DNA from 2 places in the Brucella sp. BE17 genome. Region 2 is predicted to be linked to the other one. Evidence: riboswitches for the same ligand, from Rfam matches in the RefSeq annotation. Region 2 holds a riboswitch; the other holds the start of a gene.

Region 1 (11,061 bases), 900 kb from region 2:
AAGCGTGAGTTTTACGCCGGAAAGCGTTTGAGCGCTTTCAAGCGAACGCGCAAAGACATTGATGCCATCCTGTCCGGTATAGGTCGAAAGGCCGATGTCAGATACCACGAACCATTGCGTGGCACGGGTGTCGTAATCGTCGCCGACCTTCACCGGCTGTGCGGTCAGTACATAGACGCCGGGCTTACGCTCGGGCAGAGCTTCATCAATGGGGAAACTGGTGGTGGTTTCCTTGTTGAGTTCACCCTTGGCAAGCTCGATCTCGCCCTCCCAGACCGGCTCACCCATCTGGCCTTCGACCGTGCTGATATCATAGCCGTCGAGCTGGCGCAGGAACTGATAGCCGGAGAGAAGCTGGGTTAGAGAGCGGTCGCCAATCCGGTAGAGTTTTACCTTCGCGACATCCATATTGACGCTGACCAGCGGAATGCCGCGGCGCGCCTTGGCAGGCAGAACGAAACTGTCGCCGGTAAAACGCGCCGATGCTGCGCGATCCTGCACATAGATCGAAAGTGTCACTGCATCCGGCAAAGTCTCGCCGATGGCTGCAGGCAATCCTTTACGGAACGTGACGCTATAATTGCGGCCATGCTGCAGGCCCTCAACGCAAATCTGGCGGTCCTTGGCATCCATCGCCTGCGGGGCCTTGCCGTCGAGCGTGACGAAGCTTGCATAATCGACGCCGCTCTTGACCAGCTCTTCAGAAAACTGGGCGCATATGCGCGGTGACGCGCTGTCATTATCGACGCTGTTGTCGAGGATGCGAAAGCCTTTTCGGACTTTCAGATCTTCGTAAGTTGCGCGCACGGAAGCGTCGTTTTCAAGCGCAAGGCTTGCCTCATAGGCTTGAAGTGCGGGGCGGGAAAGCGAGCGCCGCTCCAGCGCCTGAGCGAGAACCGCAAGCGCGGTTGCCCGGTCGCGCTTGGTGCGCGATGTCTGATAGGCGTTCCACGCAGCCCCCGTCGCATCGCGCTGGAATTTTAGCTTTTCCTGACTGTTGGATGCTTCAGTGGTAAGAGCTGCCAGAGCAAAGCCGCTCCATAATTCGCTTTCGTCGGGCGAAGCGCCAGCCGCCGTAGAAAACGCCTGCATGGCTCGGCGCGGATCACCGTTGGCAACGGCTTCCGCAGCTTGCGCTTTTAATGTTTGAAGGCCGTCTCCGCTTTGTTCAGCGCTAAAAGTTGCACGCAGGCGGCGGGCTTCAGCGACAAGATTGTCTGCAAAGAATTTGACGGCAGGCGCTGCACCGAGATCTTCTGTCGCACTGTCGGTCACGACTTTGCCCGCGATGGAACCTGTGACCGGATTGAGTCGGTTGAAGTCCGACTTTAAGAAGCACCAGTTAGCCTTTGGATTATATGTGAAAGCACGACAGGAATTATCGCCAAGGCAGGTGTTTTTGCACTGATCCAGCGTGACATTTTTTTCGGTGCGCAGATCAAAGCCGAAATAATCGGCATCCTGCGAGATTTCGATGCGCCGCGTTTCGGCTGCAAGAGAGGGTGCAGCGAGCGTTGCCAGAACCGCAACGGCTGCAAGTATGGAGAAAATCGGTCGCCAAAGCTTGCGTCCCTGCAACAGGTTAAAGCCGATCCGCATTTGCCTCTCCTCGATTGCCGTCCTGTCCGGTTGTAAAGTTCCCGGAATGAAAGGCATGAGAAGCTTGCGCTTTAGCCGGTGTCAAGAAACTTTGTATCACTATGTACAAGGAACAGGCACTTTCGACAGGAAATGCTAATCTAAAGCCAGCTAGCTTTGCTCGCGTTGATCGCTAAGTCGGTCCGGCCAGTTGCGCTCATATTGGATGAGGCATGTCGCGATTGGGACTGAACAGAGCAGCTATCGTCGTTACATTTTTACCATCGACTTATCATTGTCCACTTAGGAGGAGACAGGAATGAGCAAGAACCGTGGTGTCGTCTATTTGCGGCCCGGCAAAGTCGAAGTGCGAGACATTGAAGATTCGGTATTGGCCGCACCGGACGGGCGAAAACTCGAACATGCCGTCATTCTTAAAGTTATTTCGACCAATATATGTGGCTCCGATCAGCACATGGTGCGCGGACGCACCACCGCAATGCCGGGACTGGTGCTTGGGCATGAAATCACCGGCGAAATCATCGAAAAGGGCAGTGACGTTGAAATGCTCGATGTCGGCGATATTGTTTCCGTGCCATTCAATGTCGCATGCGGGCGTTGCCGCTGCTGCAAGTCGCAGGACACCGGTGTTTGCCTGACCGTCAATCCGTCACGCGCTGGTGGTGCCTTTGGCTATGTCGATATGGGCGGCTGGATCGGCGGGCAGGCGCGTTATGTGACGGTGCCCTATGCCGATTTCAATCTGCTGAAGTTTCCCGACCGCGATCGTGCTATGGAAAAGATACGCGACCTGACAATGCTCTCCGACATTCTGCCGACCGGCTTTCATGGCGCGGTCAAGGCAGGTGTGGGCGTGGGTTCAGTAGTCTATGTGGCTGGTGCCGGACCGGTCGGCTTAGCTGCCGCAGCCTCTGCCCGTATTCTGGGAGCTGCCGTCGTGATGGTCGGCGATTTCAACAAGGAGCGGCTCGATCATGCGCGTAAGGTCGGTTTCGAGCCGATTGATCTCTCGGCAAGCGACCGTCTTGGCGACATGATCGCCGAAGTCACGGGCAGCAACGAGGTCGATAGCGCCATTGATGCGGTGGGCTTTGAGGCAAGAGGCCATAGCGGTGGCGAACAACCGGCCATTGTTCTCAACCAGATGATGGAGATAACCCGGCCTGCAGGTGCCATCGGCATTCCGGGGCTTTATGTGACGGAAGATCCTGGTGCGGTCGATAGTGCTGCAAAAGAGGGCAGTCTGTCGCTTCGTTTCGGGCTTGGCTGGGCGAAGGCGCAGACCTTCCATACCGGTCAGACACCGGTGCTTAAATACAATCGGCAATTGATGCAGGCAATCCTGCATGACCGCCTGCCGATTGCCGATATCGTCAATGCCGAGATAATTTCGCTGGAAGATGCGGCACAGGGCTATGAAAGCTTTGATCAGGGGGTAGCGAAGAAATTCGTACTTGATCCGCACGGAATGCTCGGCAAGGTAGCCTGATTATTCATAATTCCAGGTGCCACCGTTGCGTGGCACCTGGGTGGTTTTATTTATGATCTTCCGTGTCTTTGCCCTGGGTGATCAGCCGTGCGCTATGCTGCCCTGACAGATAGGTCCACAGCCAGCTCCATGCGACAGCCGCACGGCTGCGGGTGCCGATCAGGAAAAAGATATGGCTAATGCCCCAGAACCACCAGGCCATTCTGCCTTTGAGCTTCATACGACCGATATCGACGACAGCAGCATTCTTACCGATGATGGCAAGGTTGCCCTGATGGCGATAACGAAACGGCGCAGGGGCTTTCTTTCCCTCGATACGGCTGCGCAAGACCTTGGCAATATAGGCTCCCTGCTGTTTGGCAGCCGGAGCAATTCCGGGAACAGGTTTCCCATCCGTCGTTTCCACGTTCGCCGTATCGCCGATGACGAAAATATCATTATGTCCGGGGACGGCCAGATTGGGCAGAACCTTGACGCGCCCAGCCCTGTCGCTTTCGGCTTCCAGCCATCGGGCGGCTGGTGATGCGGCAACACCTGCAGCCCACACTGCGGTATGGCATGCGATAAATTTGTCACCAACCGTCAGACCTTCGGCCGAAACATCCTTGACCGGTGTGCCAAGACGCACCTCCACGCCGAGTTTTTCGAGTTCCTCTTTCGCGTAGTCCGAAAGATTCTCCGGAAAAGCTGCCAATAGACGCGGCCCTGCTTCAAGCAGAAGAACGCGAGTTTGTCGGGTGTCTATGTTGCGGAATTCCGGCCATATGGTGCGTTTTGCAAGTTCGGAAATGATCCCAGCCAGTTCGACGCCGGTTGGTCCGCCGCCAACGATGCCGAAGGTCAATAATGCTTGTTTTTTGGCTGGGTCGGTTTCCCGCTCGGCGCGCTCGAAAGCCAGCAAAAGGCGGCGGCGGATTGTGGTTGCATCTTCCAGCGTTTTGAGGCCCGGCGCATCTTTTCCCCATTCATCATGGCCGAAATAGGCATGTCGGGCACCTGTGGCGAGCACGAGGATATCAAACGGGATTTCTTCACCGTTTTCGAGCTTTACGTGTTTGCTTGCTGTATCAACGCCGGACACCGCGCCCAAAAGCGTGGTGACATCCTTGCGATCCCGGAAAAGATGGCGGATCGGCCATGCGATTTCCGACGTTGCCAATATTGTCGTCGCAACCTGATAAAGGAGAGGCTGGAAGAGATGATGATTACGCTGGTCGATTAGGGTGATTCTGACGCCGGAGCCTTTCAGTCCATGGATCAGTTGCAGACCCGCGAAGCCGGCCCCTACGACGACAATATGCTCGACTTTGGGTTCCATCATTTTTCGTTCCTGCTGTTGGGACACATTAGTGTCATAGCCTGTCACAGGAAGCCAGCGTCATATAAGAATAGGAGGTATACGGATTTGCAAGGCTAGTGGATTCAAGGTTTCAACATTTGCTCTCAGGGGTGGCGTAACGGTATGCAAATGTTGGAATCAAACCACTAACCCCTCGGTCCGGCTGAGATGTCTTCGTGATGATGGAAATTACGCAATAAAGCGAACAAAGTGCCTAGCAACACGGGCGCTATAATTAGCGCCGTCCAAAACAGAATATTGCTCATTGTAACCTCCCTGATGGCCTGTTTGAATGATTGCAGGCCTTTCATGCTGAACGCGGATCACGCTTATTTGTTCCCCTCTTAGGCCCGATTGCGCAAATCTGTTGCCATCGCTTCAGCATTTGCGTATGAAGTGGCGCATTACATCAAGAGTTGGGGAGGCGCCCAACGCCAACCTGCCGTTCCGGGCAAGGTGGTACTCTCGCAAGGGAGGATGTGGCCGACCCGGCAAATAAACGGATGAAGCCACTCAGCGTCTTTCCCGGCCAAGAATTTTTGGACGAAGAATAGGGACTGATGTGAAATGCCGATAAAAATTCCTGACGATCTGCCCGCAACCTCCGTTCTCGAAGCCGAGGGCGTCATGGTCATGCGCGAGGCCGATGCCGTGCGTCAGGACATACGCCCCTTGCGCATCGGTCTTCTCAATTTGATGCCCAACAAGATGACAACTGAAACGCAGATTGCGCGTCTTCTGGGGGCAACCCCGCTTCAATTGGAACTCACATTGGTGCGTATTACCAATCACGTTGCGCGCCACACCCCCGCCGATCATATGCTGTCTTTCTATCGTCCATGGGAAGATGTGCGCGAAGAACGTTTCGACGGCTTCGTCATTACCGGTGCGCCGGTCGAGCGTTTTGCCTTCGAGGAGGTGACCTATTGGGATGAATTGCAGCGCGTGTTCGACTGGACGCAGACCAATGTGCATCGCACACTGAATATCTGCTGGTCGGCACAGGCAGCTGTGCATCATTTTCATGGTATGAAAAAATATGAACTGCCGGCAAAAATTTCCGGCGTCTTTCGTCAACGTAATCGCGCGCCTGCTTCGCCTTACCTGCGCGGTTTTAATGATGATTTCGCGATCCCCGTATCGCGCTGGACGGAAGTGCGAAAACAAGACATTCCGCAAGAAAGCGGCATGAACGTACTCGTTGAAAGCGCTGAGTCGGGCCTGTGCCTGCTGGATGATCCCAAGCACCGTGCACTGCATATGTTCAACCACGTCGAATATGACACGACGTCGCTTGCGGATGAGTATTTTCGTGATATTCAGGCCGAGCCGGAAGCACGGGTGCCTGCGCATTATTTCCCCGGTGATGATCCGACGAAAACGCCGGAAAACCGCTGGCGCAGCCATGCGCATCTGTTGTTCGGCAACTGGATCAACGAAATGTACCAGTCGACCCCTTATGCCATCGAGGACATCGGGAAAGCGGCGGCTTGACACCATGCGCTTGCTTTCCCGCGACATTTGCGCAACAGAAGCCGACAACCGGCATTTTTGGCAGCGGGTGCCCCCTTTGACGTCTGTACCCGTCGGTTCCCTGGTGCTAAAGCAGCCGCAAACAAGAATCGGTGACAGCTGTTCTTCAAACGCATGTATCTGAAATATCGCGGTGACGACCAACGCTACTATGTTGATATCGCTACCGAAAATTGCTGTTCCAGCCTGGAAATCTGAAAATGACTGAACGTCTTTCTTTCGCCCGTGACCGCATCAATGTTCTTCTGCTCGAAGGTATCAACCAGAGTGCTGTCGATTACTTCAAATCCATTGGCTATACGAATGTCCGCCATCTGCCGAAGGCGCTCGATAAAGCCGAACTGATCGAAGCCATTGCCTCGGCGCATATCGTAGGTATTCGCTCGCGTACGCAGCTGACGGAAGAGATTTTTGAAGCCGCCAACCGCCTGATCGCCGTTGGCTGTTTCTCGGTGGGCACCAATCAGGTCGATCTCAAGGCCGCACGCAAGCGCGGCATTCCGGTCTTCAACGCGCCGTTCTCCAACACGCGTTCGGTAGCCGAACTGGTGATCGGTGAAATCATTATTCTGATGCGTCGTATTTTTCCTCGTTCCGTTTCGGCGCATGAAGGCGGCTGGGACAAGTCTGCAACCGGTAGCCGCGAAGTGCGTGGCAAGACACTCGGCATCGTCGGTTACGGCAATATCGGCTCGCAGGTCGGCAATCTCGCTGAAAGCCTCGGCATGACGGTGCGCTACTTCGATACGTCCGACAAGCTGCAATATGGCAATGTGAAGCCCGCATCGAGCCTGGACGATCTTCTCAAGACCTCTGATGTGGTCAGCCTGCATGTGCCTTCGAACAAGTCTACATCGAAGCTCATCACCGAAGCCAAGCTGCGCAAGATGAAGAAGGGCGCTTTTCTTCTCAACAATGCGCGCGGCAATGTGGTCGATCTCGAAGCGCTGGCCCAGGTTTTGCGTGAAGGGCATCTCGCAGGTGCTGCTATCGACGTTTTCCCGGTCGAGCCCGCATCCAACAGCGATAAGTTCGTCACGCCACTGCAAGGCTTGGAGAATGTCATCTTGACCCCGCATATCGGTGGCTCCACCGAAGAGGCGCAGGAGCGTATCGGCACTGAAGTTACCCGAAAGCTGATCGAATATTCCGATGTCGGCTCAACGGTGGGCGCTGTCAATTTCCCGCAGGTGCAATTGCCGCCACGCCCGACCGGCACGCGTTTCATGCATGTGCACGAAAATCGTCCTGGTATCCTCAACAGCCTGATGAATATCTTCTCCAGCTACGGCATCAACATCGCCAGCCAGTTTCTCCAGACCGACGGTGAAGTCGGTTATCTGGTGATGGAAGCCGATGGTGTCGGCGAGGCGAGCGACGATATTTTGAATGCGATCCGAGAAATTCCGGGCACAATCCGCGCGCGTCTTCTTTATTGATCTGTCGAGGCTGCCCGGTCATAATTCGGGCAGCCTGCCATTTTTTTATCTGTCATCACAACTTTAAAACATTTCTGTATGGCTTTGGCAAAAAAGGAATTTTGCCGTGCAATTTTTTAAAACTTTTGATTTTTTTCCGTTTCTCGATACGGTCGTCTGTTTGACAGCAGCCTTCATTTTCGGAACACTGATCGGTGCCGAGCGTCAGTATCGCCAGCGCACGGCGGGTTTACGCACCAATGCGCTGGTGGCGATCGGGGCGGCCTCCTTCGTCGATCTGGCAAGCCGCATCGCAGGCAGCGTGGAAGCGGTACGTGTCATAGCCTATGTGGTCTCGGGCGTCGGCTTTCTTGGCGCAGGTGTCATTATGAAGGAGGGCATGAACGTGCGCGGCCTCAATACGGCTGCAACGCTCTGGTGTTCGGCTGCGGTGGGGGCGTGTGCGGGAACCGACATGCTGGCCGAAGCGGCTCTCCTGACGGCCTTCATTCTGCTCGGCAACACGCTTTTGCGCCCGCTCGTCAATCTTATCAATCGTATTCCTATCGACGAACAAAAGTCTGAACAGACCTACGAGGTGCGCGTGATCGCGATCCATGATGAAGGCGAGGAGCTGCGCGAATTGCTTGTCGAGAAGCTTGAGGATGCGAATTATCCGGTCAGCGATGTGCGCATCACGCACCGCGATGCGAAGACGGTGGAAATACTTGCCACACTCGTCAGTACCGCCATCGATCCAGCGGAAATCGAGACGGTCACCACCTTTATGGAAAAGCAGCCCGGTGCCTTTTATGCCGGTTGGGAAGGCAGTTCAGCGGACTGATAGTAGATCAACGTTCGATGCGTGTGGACAGGATGATGGATGACATCGTGCGTTCCACGCCTTCAAGTGCGCCGATACGGTCGAGAATGGCGTCCAGTTCCTGTATGGATGGCGCTTCAACAATGACGATCATGTCGAAATTTCCGCTGACCGAATGCAACGTCCTTACCACCATCATCTCGCGAAGGGCTGCTTCCACTTTTGGCGAGAGTTTCGGGAGCGCCGTCACCAGCACATGCGCACGCACCAGATCGCGCTCGAACGCGGGGGCTATGCGCACCGTGTAACCCTGAATAATGCCTTGTCTTTCTAGTTTTTCGAGGCGGCTTTGCACGGTCGTGCGCGAGACTCCGAGCTTCCTTGCCAGTTCGGCTGTGGAGGCGCGTGCGTTTTCACGCAGCAGGGAAATCAGACTGAGATCTGCTTTTGTCGGCATAATGCATATTTATTACGTCGTTTTGCGTAAAGTTACAACGTCATATCGTCAATTCATATCCTTCCTTTTGCAAGGCTTTATGCGATTCTTATCGTATCAAAACAGCTTTCAGAGGGATGAGGAAGATGAAAGAGATCGTTGTTGTTGGGGCCGGGAAAATTGGTTCAACCATTGCCGATCTGTTGGCATCCAGCGGAGATTATGCCGTAACGGTCATTGACCGCGCAAAGGCTCAGCTCGATGGGTTGGAAATCGGCACAGAGGTTAAAACCCAAGCCATTGAGATCGAGGATTCCGCCGCCCTTGAAACTGTGCATGCGGGCAAATTCGCAGTGTTAAGCGCGGCCCCGTTCCATCTGACCACGCTTATTGCCGAAGCAGCCGCCAAAACGGGCGTCCATTACCTCGACCTCACCGAAGATGTGGCGAGCACGCGGCGCGTCAAGGAACTGGCCAAGCAGGCGCAAACCGCTTTCATTCCGCAATGCGGTCTTGCACCGGGCTTTATCTCAATCGTTGCCTATGATCTTGCGAAACGCTTCGACACGCTCGACAGCGTGCGCATGCGTGTCGGTGCCTTGCCGCAATATCCTTCCAATGCATTGAATTATAATCTGACATGGAGCACGGACGGCGTCATCAACGAGTATATCGAGCCATGCGAAGCCATTGTCGATGGCGCACTAACGGAAGTGCCTGCATTGGAAGAACGAGAGGAATTTTCGCTCGACGGTGTAACCTACGAGGCGTTTAACACCTCGGGCGGGCTTGGCACGCTCTGCGAGACGTTGGAAGGGAAGGTTCGCACGCTCAATTACCGCACGATCCGCTATCCTGGCCATGTTGCGCTTATGAAGGCGCTCCTGAACGATCTTGGCCTGCGCCATCGCCGTGATGTGCTGAAGGATATTTTTGAAAATGCGCTGCCAACCACATTGCAGGATGTCGTTGTGATTTTCGTGACGGTCTCAGGCACCCGTAACGGGCGACTGGTGCAGGAAACCTATGCCAACAAGGTCTATGCACGCAATGTCGGCACCATGATGCGCTCGGGTATCCAGATCACCACCGCATCGGCAATCTGTGCTGTTCTCGACATGCTGGCAAACGGCGATCTGCCGCAGAAGGGTTTTATCCGTCAGGAGGATATTGCACTGCCGGTATTTCTGGCGAACCGTTTCGGCAAGGCCTACGCACAGGAAGATGATTGCGCGCGCATGGTCGCCTGAATTATGAATAACTATCGGCGGGTTTCAAAAAGTTCCCGCAACCGACTTCCGAAAGAGGATGAAACGAAAATCATGCTTAAATCACTATTGCTGGCCGCTCTCGCCTCCGCAGTCCTCGTGTTGCCGGTACAAGGCGCACAGGCAAAAGAGTGGAAAGAAATCCGCATTGCCAGCGAGGGCGCCTATCCTCCGTTCAATTACATGTCACCGGACGGCAAGCTGATCGGTTTTGACATTGATATTGCCAATGCGCTTTGCGAGGCGATGGAAGCCAAATGCACCATTGTCGCCAATGACTGGGACGGAATGATCCCGGGGCTTCAGGCCAACAAGTTCGATGCGGTGATCGCCTCTATGGCCATTACCGATGAGCGCGAAAAGCAGGTTGCCTTCAGCGAGCGCTATTACACGACGCCGCTGGCGGTGGTCGTTCCGAAGGATAGCGATATCACCGCGCTCGAACCTTCCGCCTTCGACGGCAAAACCGTTGGTGCTCAGGCCGGAACGGTGCAGGGCAATTATGCCGAAGATGTATACGGCAAGGCGGGGGCGGAGGTAAAGCTTTACCCCACGGCTGATGAAGCCAATGCCGATCTGGAAAGCGGCCGTATCGACGCGGTCGCTGGCGACAAGTTTCTCGTCATTGAGTGGTTGAACAAGGCAGGTGCGGATTGCTGTAAGATGCTCGGCGACATTCCCGGCTCCGAATCGGAGATTTCGGTGGCGCTTCGTAAGGGTGACGATGATTTGCGTGAGCAGTTTAATGCCGCGATCAAGAAAATTCGCGAGAATGGCACTTACGACACGATCCAGAAGAAATATTTCGATTTCGACATTTATTGATTGTATCACGCGCTGAACAATAAAAACGCGCCGGTGTCTCACCGGCGCGTTTTTCTATTCATAAAATGCGACATTTTTTATAATTGAATATTCCGTGACAGACTTGTCAGGGGCGAGGGCGCACGGCTATGATTTGGTTCCCCCTCTTAATTCCGCGCTCGTGCGGAGCAATCAATCCGGAAAAACCTTGTGAAGAAGAATAAGCTTGGCCGCACAGGCCTGTCCGTGACCGAAATCTGCCTTGGAACCATGACCTGGGGCGTGCAGAATACCGAGGCTGACGCACATCAGCAGCTTGATATCGCTCTCGATTCGAGCATCAATTTCATCG
Region 2 (11,061 bases):
GCATGTCGCGGCTGATCGATGATCTGCTCTCGCTTTCGCGTTTGGAAATGCGTGCTCATCTGGCGGTTAATGAACCCGTCGATATGACGGGTATCCTCAACCATGTCACCGATACGCTGACGCCGCTGGCTCAGAACATGGGCGTGGTTATCGAGCGACATGTGCCGGACACGCCTTTGCTTGTCTCCGGTGCGCGTGATGAACTTATTCAGGTTTTCCAGAACCTGGTCGAGAATGCCTGCAAATACGGGCAGGGGGGTAGCAAGGTCATTGTGCGGCTGGAAGAGGATCAGAGCGGACATGCGCCGGAAGTGGTTGCCTCGGTGCGCGATTTTGGTCCCGGTATTGCTGCCGAACATCTGCCGCGCCTGACTGAGCGATTTTACCGCATCGATGTGGAGACAAGCCGTTCGCACAAGGGAACGGGCCTTGGTCTGGCCATCGTCAAACATATTCTGGCCCGCCATCGCGGGCGTCTGGTTGTGCGTTCGCAACTGGGGGAAGGCTCAACATTCGTGGTGCGATTGCCTAAGCGCGCGTCCTGAAACTGCCGCAACAAAAAACCCCGGCATCCACAAGGTGCTGGGGTTTTCAATCAATACCGCCGTTCAATCAGCGTGCGCGACGACGCTCGGACGTCGGCTGGAAAGCAAGACGCGAATGGTAGCTGCAATAGGGACTGGATTCACCCGATTCATGACCGCAGAAATGGAAATCCTCATTCAGCGGATCGCCAATTGGCCATTTACAGGTGCGTTCGCTCAGTTGCAGCAGCGTGAGATGGCGGGAAATCGGCACCACCACGTCGGAGGCGGGCTTGATTACGGCCTCGGCAACCACGTCGGTGTCATAGTCCATCTTCAGCGCAGTTGCGCCGACTGTTCTCGTCGACGTCGCGGTGCGCATTGTCGTCGTATGGGCACCGCTCGCATGCTGGGCTGCGGGGCGCGGGGTGGCTGCCACCGTATTCACCTTCTTGCTGCGCGGGGCAGTGGTCGTGGTCTTGCCACGGCCGGAAAGCTTCAGACGGTGAACCTTGCCGATCACGGCGTTGCGGCTGACGCCGCCGAGCTGCGCCGCGATCTGGCTCGCGCTCAAGCCTTCGCTCCACAATTTCTTCAGGAGTTCAACACGTTCATCTGTCCAGTTCATTGCCCTGGGCTCCAATCATTCTCGTTATCCGGAATCCGACTGCATCCCCGGACTGCTCCGGGCAAAAACACTATATCTATCCGGGTGACTAGGTCCGCCGCACGAAATGTAGCTTTTTCTTTAAAAATGAAACTACAATAAGGCATGACTCTATGACAAGGGATAGCCTGTCAGAGAGATTCTATTTTCATGGTTTTCCCCAACTTGGGTGGAAAAGACGGTTTTTCTTAGGTCATTACGGTATTTTTTCGTCCTTTTATATATGACCGTGTCGGCCCTTTGAACAGGGCAGGTGGTGATGCTTCACGAAAATTGTCAGAGCAATGCTCGCTGTCGCCTTGTTTTTGGGAGCCTAAATGGCTTGGTTTCATGCGGATATGTCCCTTGCAATGACGCTTTTTTGGCGCTCTTGTTTGATTGACTTTTGGCCCATAACCTCCAATATACGCCAGCGATAAATATGCCGCCCCGAGGGCGGCTTTTTATTTCAGCCGGAAGAGTGTGTGGCCATGTCCACAGTCGACCGGTCCCGGACCTGCAACTGTTTTCAATCGCAGGCTGGAACATCGAGACAATATTGGCTGTTTGCGGTCTGGATGGGCCGGACCGGCAGTCTTTTGGAAGGGCTTATGGAGGCCTGAGCGCAATGACCAGTGCAACGACCAACGCGACGAACGTGCAACCGCTCTACGACACTTATAATCGTGCGGCCCTGCGCTTCGAGCGAGGGGAAGGCATCTGGCTGATCACCGAGACGGGTGAACGCTATCTCGATTTCGCTGCAGGCATTGCCGTCAATTCGCTCGGCCATTCCCATCCGCATCTGGTCGAAACCTTGCAGGAGCAGGCGGGAAAGCTCTGGCACCTGTCGAACCTCTATGAGATACAAGGGCAGCAGACACTCGGCCAGCGTCTTGTCGACAATACATTTGCCGACAAGGTTTTTTTCACCAATTCTGGCGCTGAAGCGCTTGAATGCGCGATCAAGACCGCACGGCGTTATCATTACATGGATGGCAATCCTGAGCGTTTCCGCATCATCACCTTTGAAGGCGCGTTCCATGGCCGCACGCTTGCGACCATCGCTGCCGGTGGGCAGGAAAAATATCTCGAAGGCTTTGGACCCAAGGTCGAGGGTTTTGATCAGGTGGTCTTTGGCGATGAAGCAGCGCTTAGAGCCGCCATCACCGATGAAACGGCAGCAATCCTGCTTGAGCCCATTCAGGGTGAGGGCGGCTTGCGCGCTTTCCCGGAAGAGTTTTTGCGTCTTATTCGCAAAATCTGCGACGATGAAGGGCTTTTGCTGATTTTCGATGAGGTGCAGACCGGTGTCGGACGTACGGGCAGGTTTTTTGCGCATGAATGGTCAGGTGTTACCCCTGACATCATGGCGGTCGCTAAGGGCATCGGCGGTGGTTTTCCAATGGGCGCCTGTCTTGCCACGGCTGAGGCTGCCAAGGGCATGACTGCCGGTGTGCATGGCACCACCTATGGCGGTAATCCGCTGGCCATGGCAGTTGGCAACGCCGTTCTGGATGTCGTTTTGAGCGACGGCTTTATGGAGATGGTACGCGATACCGCATTGGTACTTAAACAGGGGCTTGCCTCGATTGCTGACCGCTATCCCAATGTGGTTGGGGAAATCCGTGCCCATGGCCTGCTGATCGGTGTCAAATGCGTTGTACCCAATGCGATGCTCATTCAGGCGTTGCGTGACGAGCATCTGTTGAGCGTTGGCGCCGGGGACAATGTCGTGCGGCTTTTGCCGCCGCTTGTCACCACGCCTGAAGAGGCGCGTGAAGCCCTCAATCGCATCGAGACTGCCGTCGAACGGCTTTCCGTCGCAAACCCGAGCAGCAAGACGGCATAAAATCATGACCAATAATTCTATCAAGCATTTCATCGACCTTTCCACGGTTCCCGCATCGGAATTGCGCGCCATCATGGAGGACGCCAAAGCTATCAAGGCGCGGTTGAAAGCGGGTGAGCGCGACAAGCCGCTGGCAGGAAAGGTGCTGGCGATGATCTTTGAAAAACCCTCGACACGCACGCGTGTGTCGTTCGATGTCGGCATGCGTCAGCTTGGGGGTGAAACCTTGATGCTGACCGGATCTGAAATGCAGCTTGGCCGCAGCGAGACCATCGCCGATACGGCCAAGGTTTTATCGCGCTATGTCGATGCGATCATGATCCGCACCACCTCACATGACCGTATGCTGGAGCTGGCCGAACATGCGACCGTTCCGGTCATCAATGCACTGACCGACGACACCCACCCTTGTCAAATCATGGCTGACGTTCTTACATATGAGGAACATCGCGGGCTTATCGAGGGCAAGACGTTTGCCTGGATGGGGGACGGTAACAACGTGCTCCATTCTCTCGTGGAGGCTGCGGCGCGGTTTGATTTCAATGTCAATATCGCAACGCCGGAAGGCAGCGAGCCGAAGCAGCACTATATTGACTGGGCTAAGGCCAATGGCGGTCACGTCATGTCCACCACCGACCCGCAGAAGGCGGCGATGGGAGTGGATTGCATCGTGACCGACACATGGGTTTCCATGGGACAAGAAGACCGCGCGCGTGGTCATAATGTCTTCATGCCCTATCAGGTCAATGCGACTTTGATGGCGAAGGCTGATCCAAGGGCGCTTTTCATGCACTGCCTGCCCGCGCATCGCGGCGAGGAAGTGACAGATGAGGTAATCGACGGGCCGCAATCAGTGGTTTTCGACGAAGCGGAAAACAGGCTCCACGCCCAGAAAGCTATTCTGGCCTGGTGCCTGCAAGGAGAAAAACGTGGCTGACAAGAGCGGCAGCGAACAGTTTGAAACCGAAACCGCCCAGATCAATCTGGGCGATTTCAATTTTGCGGGCGACGATGCCGTCGTGCCTTTTCAGGTGGAAGGTCTCGACGTGCGCGGGCGTGCGGTTCAGCTTGGGGGCAGCATTGATGCCATTCTGAAGCGACACGACTACCCGGAAGAAGTCGCTCGCCTTCTGGCGGAAGCAACAGTTCTGACCGTGCTGCTTGGTACGTCGCTGAAATTCGAGGGCAAGTTCATCTTCCAGACCCAGTCCGATGGGCCGGTGGATATGCTGGTGGTCGATTTTCGCACACCGCGCTCGATGCGCGCCTATGCGCGTTTCGACGCCGAGCGTTTGCAGGAGGCTGTCGCTGCGGGCCAAACCAAGCCCGAAGAATTGCTCGGGCGCGGTACACTGGCACTGACTGTGGATCAGGGCGCCTATATGCAGCGCTATCAGGGCATTGTTGCCCTGGATGGCTCGACGCTTGAAGAAATCGCCACGACCTATTTTCGTCAGTCTGAGCAGATCCCGACCGATCTCAGGCTGAGCGTCGCCAAGCTCATCGAGCGTGGGTCTGACGGAAAACCGGTCGAGCAATGGCGGGCAGGCGGTTTAATCATCCAGTTCCTGCCGGAATCGCAATTGCGCGCGCGCATTCCCGATTTGCCGGGCGGTGACGGCGACGACAACGATCCATCACATCATCCGGTGGACGATGCCTGGGATGAGGCGCGCTCACTGGTGGGCACCATTGAAAGCTCGGAACTGACGGACCCGCAGGTGGGGTCCGAACGGCTCCTTTATCGCCTGTTCCACGAGCGGGGTGTGCGGGTTTATGAATCGGTGTCGGTGCTTGATGAATGCTCGTGCTCGCTTGAAAAGATCGCCGATGTTTTGTCCGGTTTTACCGCTGAGGAGATCAAGGACAGCATCGAGGATGAGCGCATTGTCGTGACATGCGAGTTCTGCTCGACGCGCTATGATTTCGATCCGGCAGCGTTTGCAAAAGAGGATTAAAAAAAGGCGGTTCCTGCGAACCGCCTTTTTTAATTCAACGTGCGTCTTTGTTCCGGCACATCGAGCGAGAAAGCCGGAATTTCGACTTCGAATGTTTTGCCCTGCGGGGTGTGTAACTCATAGCGCCCGACCATCACGCCAGACGATGTGGTCAAAGGACAGCCCGAAGAATATTGAAATGAGTCGCCGGGTTCGAGGACCGGTTGTTCGCCGACAACGCCTCGCCCGCGCACTTCCTCGACACGACCATTGGCATCGGTAATCTGCCAGTAACGCGCTTTAACCTGTATGGTTTCCGATGAATTATTGGCAATGGTAATCCGGTAGCCCCAGACATAGCGATTATCTTCTGGTGCCGACTCGTCTTCGAGATAAAACGGTACGACCGTGACTTCGATGCCGTAAGTGACCGCCCTGTACATTGCCTTGCCTTCGTATCATGTCGACTGACGTCTCTATCGCCAAAGTTGCGAACGAGGTCAACGTAAGGCTGCTGCCGGGACGGAAAGAAGTGGTACGGTTTGACCTGATACGGTGTTCTTTTCAGGCATTGAAACTAAAAGGTCACAATCTCCAGTCGAAAAAATCCCGAAAGTCTAGAAATAACTTTCGGGATGGTGCAACAGCAATTTTGGACAGAATGATCTAGCTGCGAGCGGCCTTGAGCGCTGCTTCGACATCTTCGATCAGATCATCGGTATCTTCCAGGCCGACCGAAACGCGCAGCACGCCATCGGAAATGCCAAGCTCCGCCTTAGCCTCATCGGAAAGGTTCTTGTGCGTGGTGGTGGAGGGATGGGTGATCAGGCTCTTGGCATCGCCCAGATTGTTGGAAATGCTGAAAACCTGAAGCGCATTTTCGAATTTGAACGCGGCTTCCTTTCCGCCTTCAAGTTCAAGCGCGATCAGCGTCGAACCACCACTCATCTGCTTTGCGATAATATCGGCCTGCGGATGGTCGGCCCGGCCCGGATAGATGACCTTGTTCACGCCGGGCTTGCCTGCAAGATAATCGGCCAGTGCTTGTGCCGACTGCGTTTGCTGGCGCACGCGCACGGCCAGCGTTTCAAGACCTTTGAGCATGATCCATGCATTGAAAGGGCTCATGCCGGGGCCGGTATGGCGATAATACTCCTGAAACGTGTCTTCGATCCATTCGCGATCCGACAAAACAATGCCGCCAAGGCAACGCCCTTGTCCATCAATATGCTTGGTGGTCGAATAGATGACGATATGCGCGCCCAGTTCTAGCGGCTTCTGGTAAAGTGGTGTGGCGAAAACATTGTCGACGATGAGTTTTGCACCCGCTTCATTGGCAATGTCGGCAACGGCGGCAATGTCGATGACTTCCAACGTCGGGTTTGATGGGCTTTCAAGAAACAGCACTTTGGTATTGGGACGAACAGCCGCTTTCCAGTTCTCGACTTTAGAGCCATCGATAATCGAGATTTCAACGCCGTATCTGGGCAGAAGCGTCTCGACGATGTAGCGACACGAGCCAAAAACGGCGCGCGCGGAAATCACATGATCGCCCGCCTGCACCTGACACAGAATGGCCGCGGCCACCGCTGCCATGCCTGATGTCGTGGCGCGACCTTCTTCAGCGTCTTCGAGCGCACACATGCGCTTTTCAAACATATCTGTGGTCGGGTTGGCATAACGCGAATAGATGAAACCCGGATTTTCACCCTTGAAGCGCGCTTCCGCAGCTTCAGCATTTGGATACAGGAAGCCCTGTGTCAGGAACATAGCTTCTGACATCTCGGCAAAACTGGAGCGCAGCGATCCGGCATGCACGAGCTGGGTTGCAGGGCGAAATTTGCGGGTATTCTCAGTCGTCATTTTTCCAACCTGTCAAAAGCTGGTCGGCCGGGATAGTTGCATATCTCGGCGGCCATTCTTCGTTTCGTCGCATTGTCCTACCCAAAAGGCTTACGCACTTTTGCTGGAAATGCTTAAAAAAAACCGGCCTTGCGAACGCGCAAAAGGCCGGTATCGAACCGCGGCCCTGTTTTAGCGAATTCTTTAACGTGGCTGCAAGCCGGCCGGCCAAATCACCACGGAACTGTTTTTTCTTATGCCTGTTGCAAAGGGTCGTCAATGCTGGATTGTTGCGTTTCCGTGAAAAGCGTGAGCATGGCCGCATTAAAAACTGCCGATTCCTGCGGAAAACCGCGTTTCTGTGCCGTCCAAGGCTTGGCAGCGGGGCTGTGAACGGTCAATGGTCTTCATCAAGAAATACCTATGTGATGGAGTGGCGGGTCGATGACGCAAAGAGAAGCGGGAATTCTGGCGGATGCGGATATTGCAGCCCTCTTTGAAAGCGGTTTGCTCAAAACAGCCCGACCGCTCGATGCGGACCAGATACAGCCCGCGAGCCTTGATCTCCGGCTCGGCACAAAAGCCTATCGCGTGCGTGCCTCTTTCATGCCCGGTCCCGGCACCCCGGTCATTGATAAGCTTGAACGTCTTAAACTGCACGAAATTGATCTGAGCGCCGGTGCGGTGCTCGAAACGGGTTGTGTCTATATCGTGCCGCTGTTGGAAAGTCTTGCGCTTGCACCCGACCTGTCCGCATCCGCCAACCCGAAAAGCTCAACCGGGCGGCTCGACATATTCACACGCGTGATTGTCGATGGTGCGCAGGAATTCGACAAGGTGCCGGCGGGCTATAACGGCCCGCTTTATCTTGAGGTCAGCCCGCGGACTTTCCCCATCGTTGCGCGCGCAGGATCACGGCTGTCGCAGATACGCTTCCGTCAAGGTCGCGCGCAATTGGACGAGGCTGAACTTGGGGCATTGCATGAAGCCGAAACACTGGTTGCTTCTGAGCAGCCTAATATTTCGGGCGGCGGCATTGCACTTTCAGTTGATCTTGCTGGCAATATTTCTGGGGGGCAGGACAAGCTGATCGGCTATCGCGGCAAGCATCACACCGGCGTGGTCGATGTCGACAAACGCGGTGCGCATGACGTGCTTGATTTCTGGGAGCCGATCTATGATCGCGGTGCACGCGAACTGGTGCTCGACCCGGACGAATTCTACATTCTGGTTTCGCGTGAGGCGGTGCATGTGCCCCCGCTTTATGCCGCTGAGATGACGCCCTTCGACCCGCTGGTCGGTGAGTTTCGCGTGCATTATGCCGGTTTCTTCGATCCCGGTTTCGGCCACAGCGCTGCAGGCGGCACCGGCAGCCGTGCGGTGCTGGAAGTCAGAAGCCACGAAGTGCCGTTCATTCTTGAACATGGCCAGATTGTCGGCAGACTCATATACGAACATATGCTCAATCGCCCCAAGGCGCTCTATGGCATTGATCTTGGTTCCAATTATCAGGCGCAGCAATTGAAGCTCTCCAAGCATTTTCGTTGACTGGATCGGCTCCCTCCGCGCAGATATAACAAAAGTGGAGGAGAGCTTTGGTGAGTCCAGAACACGAACGCGAAGCGGATAATCAAAAACGTCGGCTATCGGTTGGTATTATCGCGCTGCCAGGCTTTACACTGACCGCGCTAAGCCTGTTTCTTGATCCTTTTCGCCTTGCAGCCGATGATCGCGACAAAAGCCGCCAGATTCGCTGCGCATGGAAAATCTGTACTCTTTCTGGCAATCCCGTCACCTCCAGCTCCGGCATGGTGATCGAACCGACCGTGCCTATCGGCGAACTCGATGAATGCGATTATGTGGCGGTGGTCGGCGGTTTAATTGCGCAATATCGCCCGCGCCAGCAGGCGCTGGTCGACCTCATCAAGCGCGCCGACAAGCGCGGCCAGACGGTCGTGGGCCTATGCACTGCGGCTTTTCTGCTGGCCGAGGGCGGCCTGCTCGATGATCGCAACTGCTGCGTGAGCTGGTTTCACCGCGATGACTTCCTCGAACTTTTTGACGGCCACACCGCTGACACGACCAGCCTTTTTCATAAAAGCGGGCGGCATTATACGTGCGCCGGTGGTCTGGGCGCGGCGTCGCTTGCGCTCTCGATCATCCAGAACGAGATTTCTGAGGAATTGGCACGCAAGAGCGCATCGATCTTGTTGATCCCTTATGAACTGGTGCGATCCGAGCAGCCCGCACTCAGTTTCAACGGCGTGCGCTCGCCATTGATCCGCAAGGCGATCCGTATTTTCGAGGAAACGCTGGAAGAGCCGGTCGCGATGATCGACGTGGCGCGCAGATTAGGCATTTCCGTGCGGCAGATGGAGCGTGCTTTTCGCACGGCGCTCGATCGGACGGCATTCGAAGTGCGTGAGGAATTGCGAGTGAGAAAAGCAAAGGAGCTGCTTGCGGAAAGCACACTCTCACTGCTGGAAGTGGCGGTGGCCTGTGGCTTTACCGATACGCGTAGCATGAACCGCTCGTTTTCTCGCCAGAAGCAAAAAGCACCGCGCGATTATCGCAGGCAGCGCTAAGGCTTAAACTTGCGAATAGAGCGCTGGCAGCTTATGTCTTGCGCGAATACACGTGAATTTGAGAGTCGGGAGAGACTTGCATGGCCGATGGTGTGAACCGTTTTCTGGGCGATACGCCAGCACGCGTTATTGTCAAGCTGGTGCTGATCTCGCTCGTTGTTGGTGTGGTCATGAGCGCTTTTCACTGGACGCCCTATGACATTTTTTATGGCATTCGCGATTTCTTCCTGCGCTTGTGGAACATGGGTTTTTCGGCAATCTCGGGCTTTGTTGACTATCTCATTTTAGGCGCGGCGGTGGTCATTCCCGCCTTTATTCTGCTCCGTATCCTGAGTTACCGTAAGTAACGCAACATCAAAACGCAGATACGCTCACGCCATGAAAACAGATTATTCTATGCTTTCCCGTCGTCGGTTTCTGGTATTGGCGGGCGGCGCTATGGCTTATGTGACGCTGCCGTTGGAGCTTTCGCAGGCGGCGGGAGCCCGGACTTTTACAACTGACCCGACAGTTATTTTCAATGCCATTCGCAAGGCGAATGGACTGTCTCCGATGGCAACGGACACGCGGTTGGAACAGGCAGCACTTTATCAGGCGCGGCGCATGGCAAGTTTTGGAAAGATCGGTCACAGTGTCGGCTGGGGCAATGGTTTTGTGGCGCGGCTGCGCAAGGCGGGCATCCGGGGACCAGCTGCGGAAAACGTTGCTGCCGGGCAACCGGATACACAAGCCGTTTTCGATGCGTGGATGAAGTCGCCAGGCCACCGCAAGAATATGCTCGACCCGACGTTTGGTCATTACGGCCTTGCGTGGGCAACGCCCGAAGACAAGTCGAGGCGCATATACTGGGCGATGATGCTGGGGCGTTGAATTTTAAAGCTGCTGCGCGATGGCTGTTTTGTCGATGATTGACCATACTTTGCGAATGCGTCTATTGGAAAATTCATAGAAGACATTTTCAGAGAATTTCACCCGTTTGCCATTGATCGGCAGGTCGAACAGCATGCCTTTGGGCGTGCAATCAAACAGCAGTCGGCTTGCAACACGCGGCGGATCGGACACCAGAAGGTCGACCTTGAAATTGAGATCGGGAATGGCGCGAAAATCGCTTTGCAGCATTTTGCGATAGCCGCTCAGACCGAAAGCATTTCCGTTGTGCTCGACTTCATCATGAACGAACTGGTGAAGTCGTTCCCAGTCCTGCCGGTTGAGACATTCGATATAGCGGCGATAAAGATCGGATAATTGGTCTCGTGTCATAGGACAATGGTACGGATTTTCTGGCTCAGTGCAACTTGCTTGATGGCGGCTATTTTTCCGCCAAAAGACCTGATGCAAGGTGTCGGAACACATCGATAGATTTTTTAAGCGCTGATTTGGGATCGTCGCTTGCAGCCACCCAAAGCGCTGCATCGAAGGCAGCCCCACTCAAAAGCCGTGCGGCAGCGTCTATATCAAGGGTTTTCAGCACCCCTTGTGCAATCAGACCTGCTACGGCTTCACGGGTCATTTCAAGACAGGCATTCTGGCTCGGCCATTGCGAAGGGTCGCCCAAAAAGGCCGGACCGTCTAGCAGAACAATGCGCTGCACTTCCGGTTCCAGTGCCATCTCGATATAGACCGCTGCTTCCGTCATCAAGGCTTCCCACGGATCCGCTTTAAGCGCGGCAGCCTT

What was found. A riboswitch is a leader RNA that binds a small molecule or an ion and turns the genes downstream of it on or off. The one in region 2 is predicted to bind S-adenosylmethionine.
Region 1: linked by a shared signal. The riboswitch ahead of metA (homoserine O-succinyltransferase) and the one ahead of AAIB41_RS00265 (O-succinylhomoserine sulfhydrylase) in region 2 are both predicted to bind S-adenosylmethionine.

Annotation. Positions count from the first base shown of each region.
Region 1 covers NZ_CP154467.1:953,645-964,705, reverse strand. Annotated here, with positions in the region: gene AAIB41_RS04720 (alpha-2-macroglobulin family protein) at 1-1,599, opposite strand, end outside; gene fdhA (formaldehyde dehydrogenase, glutathione-independent) at 1,898-3,088, shown strand; gene AAIB41_RS04710 (NAD(P)/FAD-dependent oxidoreductase) at 3,135-4,409, opposite strand; SAM-I-IV-variant riboswitch at 4,829-4,936, shown strand; gene metA (homoserine O-succinyltransferase) at 4,995-5,921, shown strand; gene serA (phosphoglycerate dehydrogenase) at 6,161-7,399, shown strand; gene AAIB41_RS04695 (MgtC/SapB family protein) at 7,506-8,222, shown strand; gene AAIB41_RS04690 (Lrp/AsnC family transcriptional regulator) at 8,230-8,658, opposite strand; gene AAIB41_RS04685 (saccharopine dehydrogenase family protein) at 8,784-9,887, shown strand; gene AAIB41_RS04680 (ABC transporter substrate-binding protein) at 9,960-10,730, shown strand; gene AAIB41_RS04675 (aldo/keto reductase) at 10,920-11,061, shown strand, end outside.
Region 2 covers NZ_CP154467.1:52,168-63,228, forward strand. Annotated here, with positions in the region: gene AAIB41_RS00235 (ATP-binding protein) at 1-545, shown strand, start outside; gene AAIB41_RS00240 (GcrA family cell cycle regulator) at 613-1,152, opposite strand; gene AAIB41_RS00245 (aspartate aminotransferase family protein) at 1,799-3,022, shown strand; gene argF (ornithine carbamoyltransferase) at 3,024-3,959, shown strand; gene AAIB41_RS00255 (Hsp33 family molecular chaperone) at 3,952-4,980, shown strand; gene apaG (Co2+/Mg2+ efflux protein ApaG) at 5,010-5,402, opposite strand; gene AAIB41_RS00265 (O-succinylhomoserine sulfhydrylase) at 5,626-6,822, opposite strand; SAM riboswitch at 6,971-7,051, opposite strand; gene AAIB41_RS00270 (2'-deoxycytidine 5'-triphosphate deaminase) at 7,246-8,349, shown strand; gene AAIB41_RS00275 (GlxA family transcriptional regulator) at 8,400-9,386, shown strand; gene AAIB41_RS00280 (DUF6460 domain-containing protein) at 9,467-9,733, shown strand; gene AAIB41_RS00285 (CAP domain-containing protein) at 9,765-10,256, shown strand; gene AAIB41_RS00290 (ester cyclase) at 10,260-10,646, opposite strand; gene AAIB41_RS00295 (TetR/AcrR family transcriptional regulator) at 10,696-11,061, opposite strand, start outside.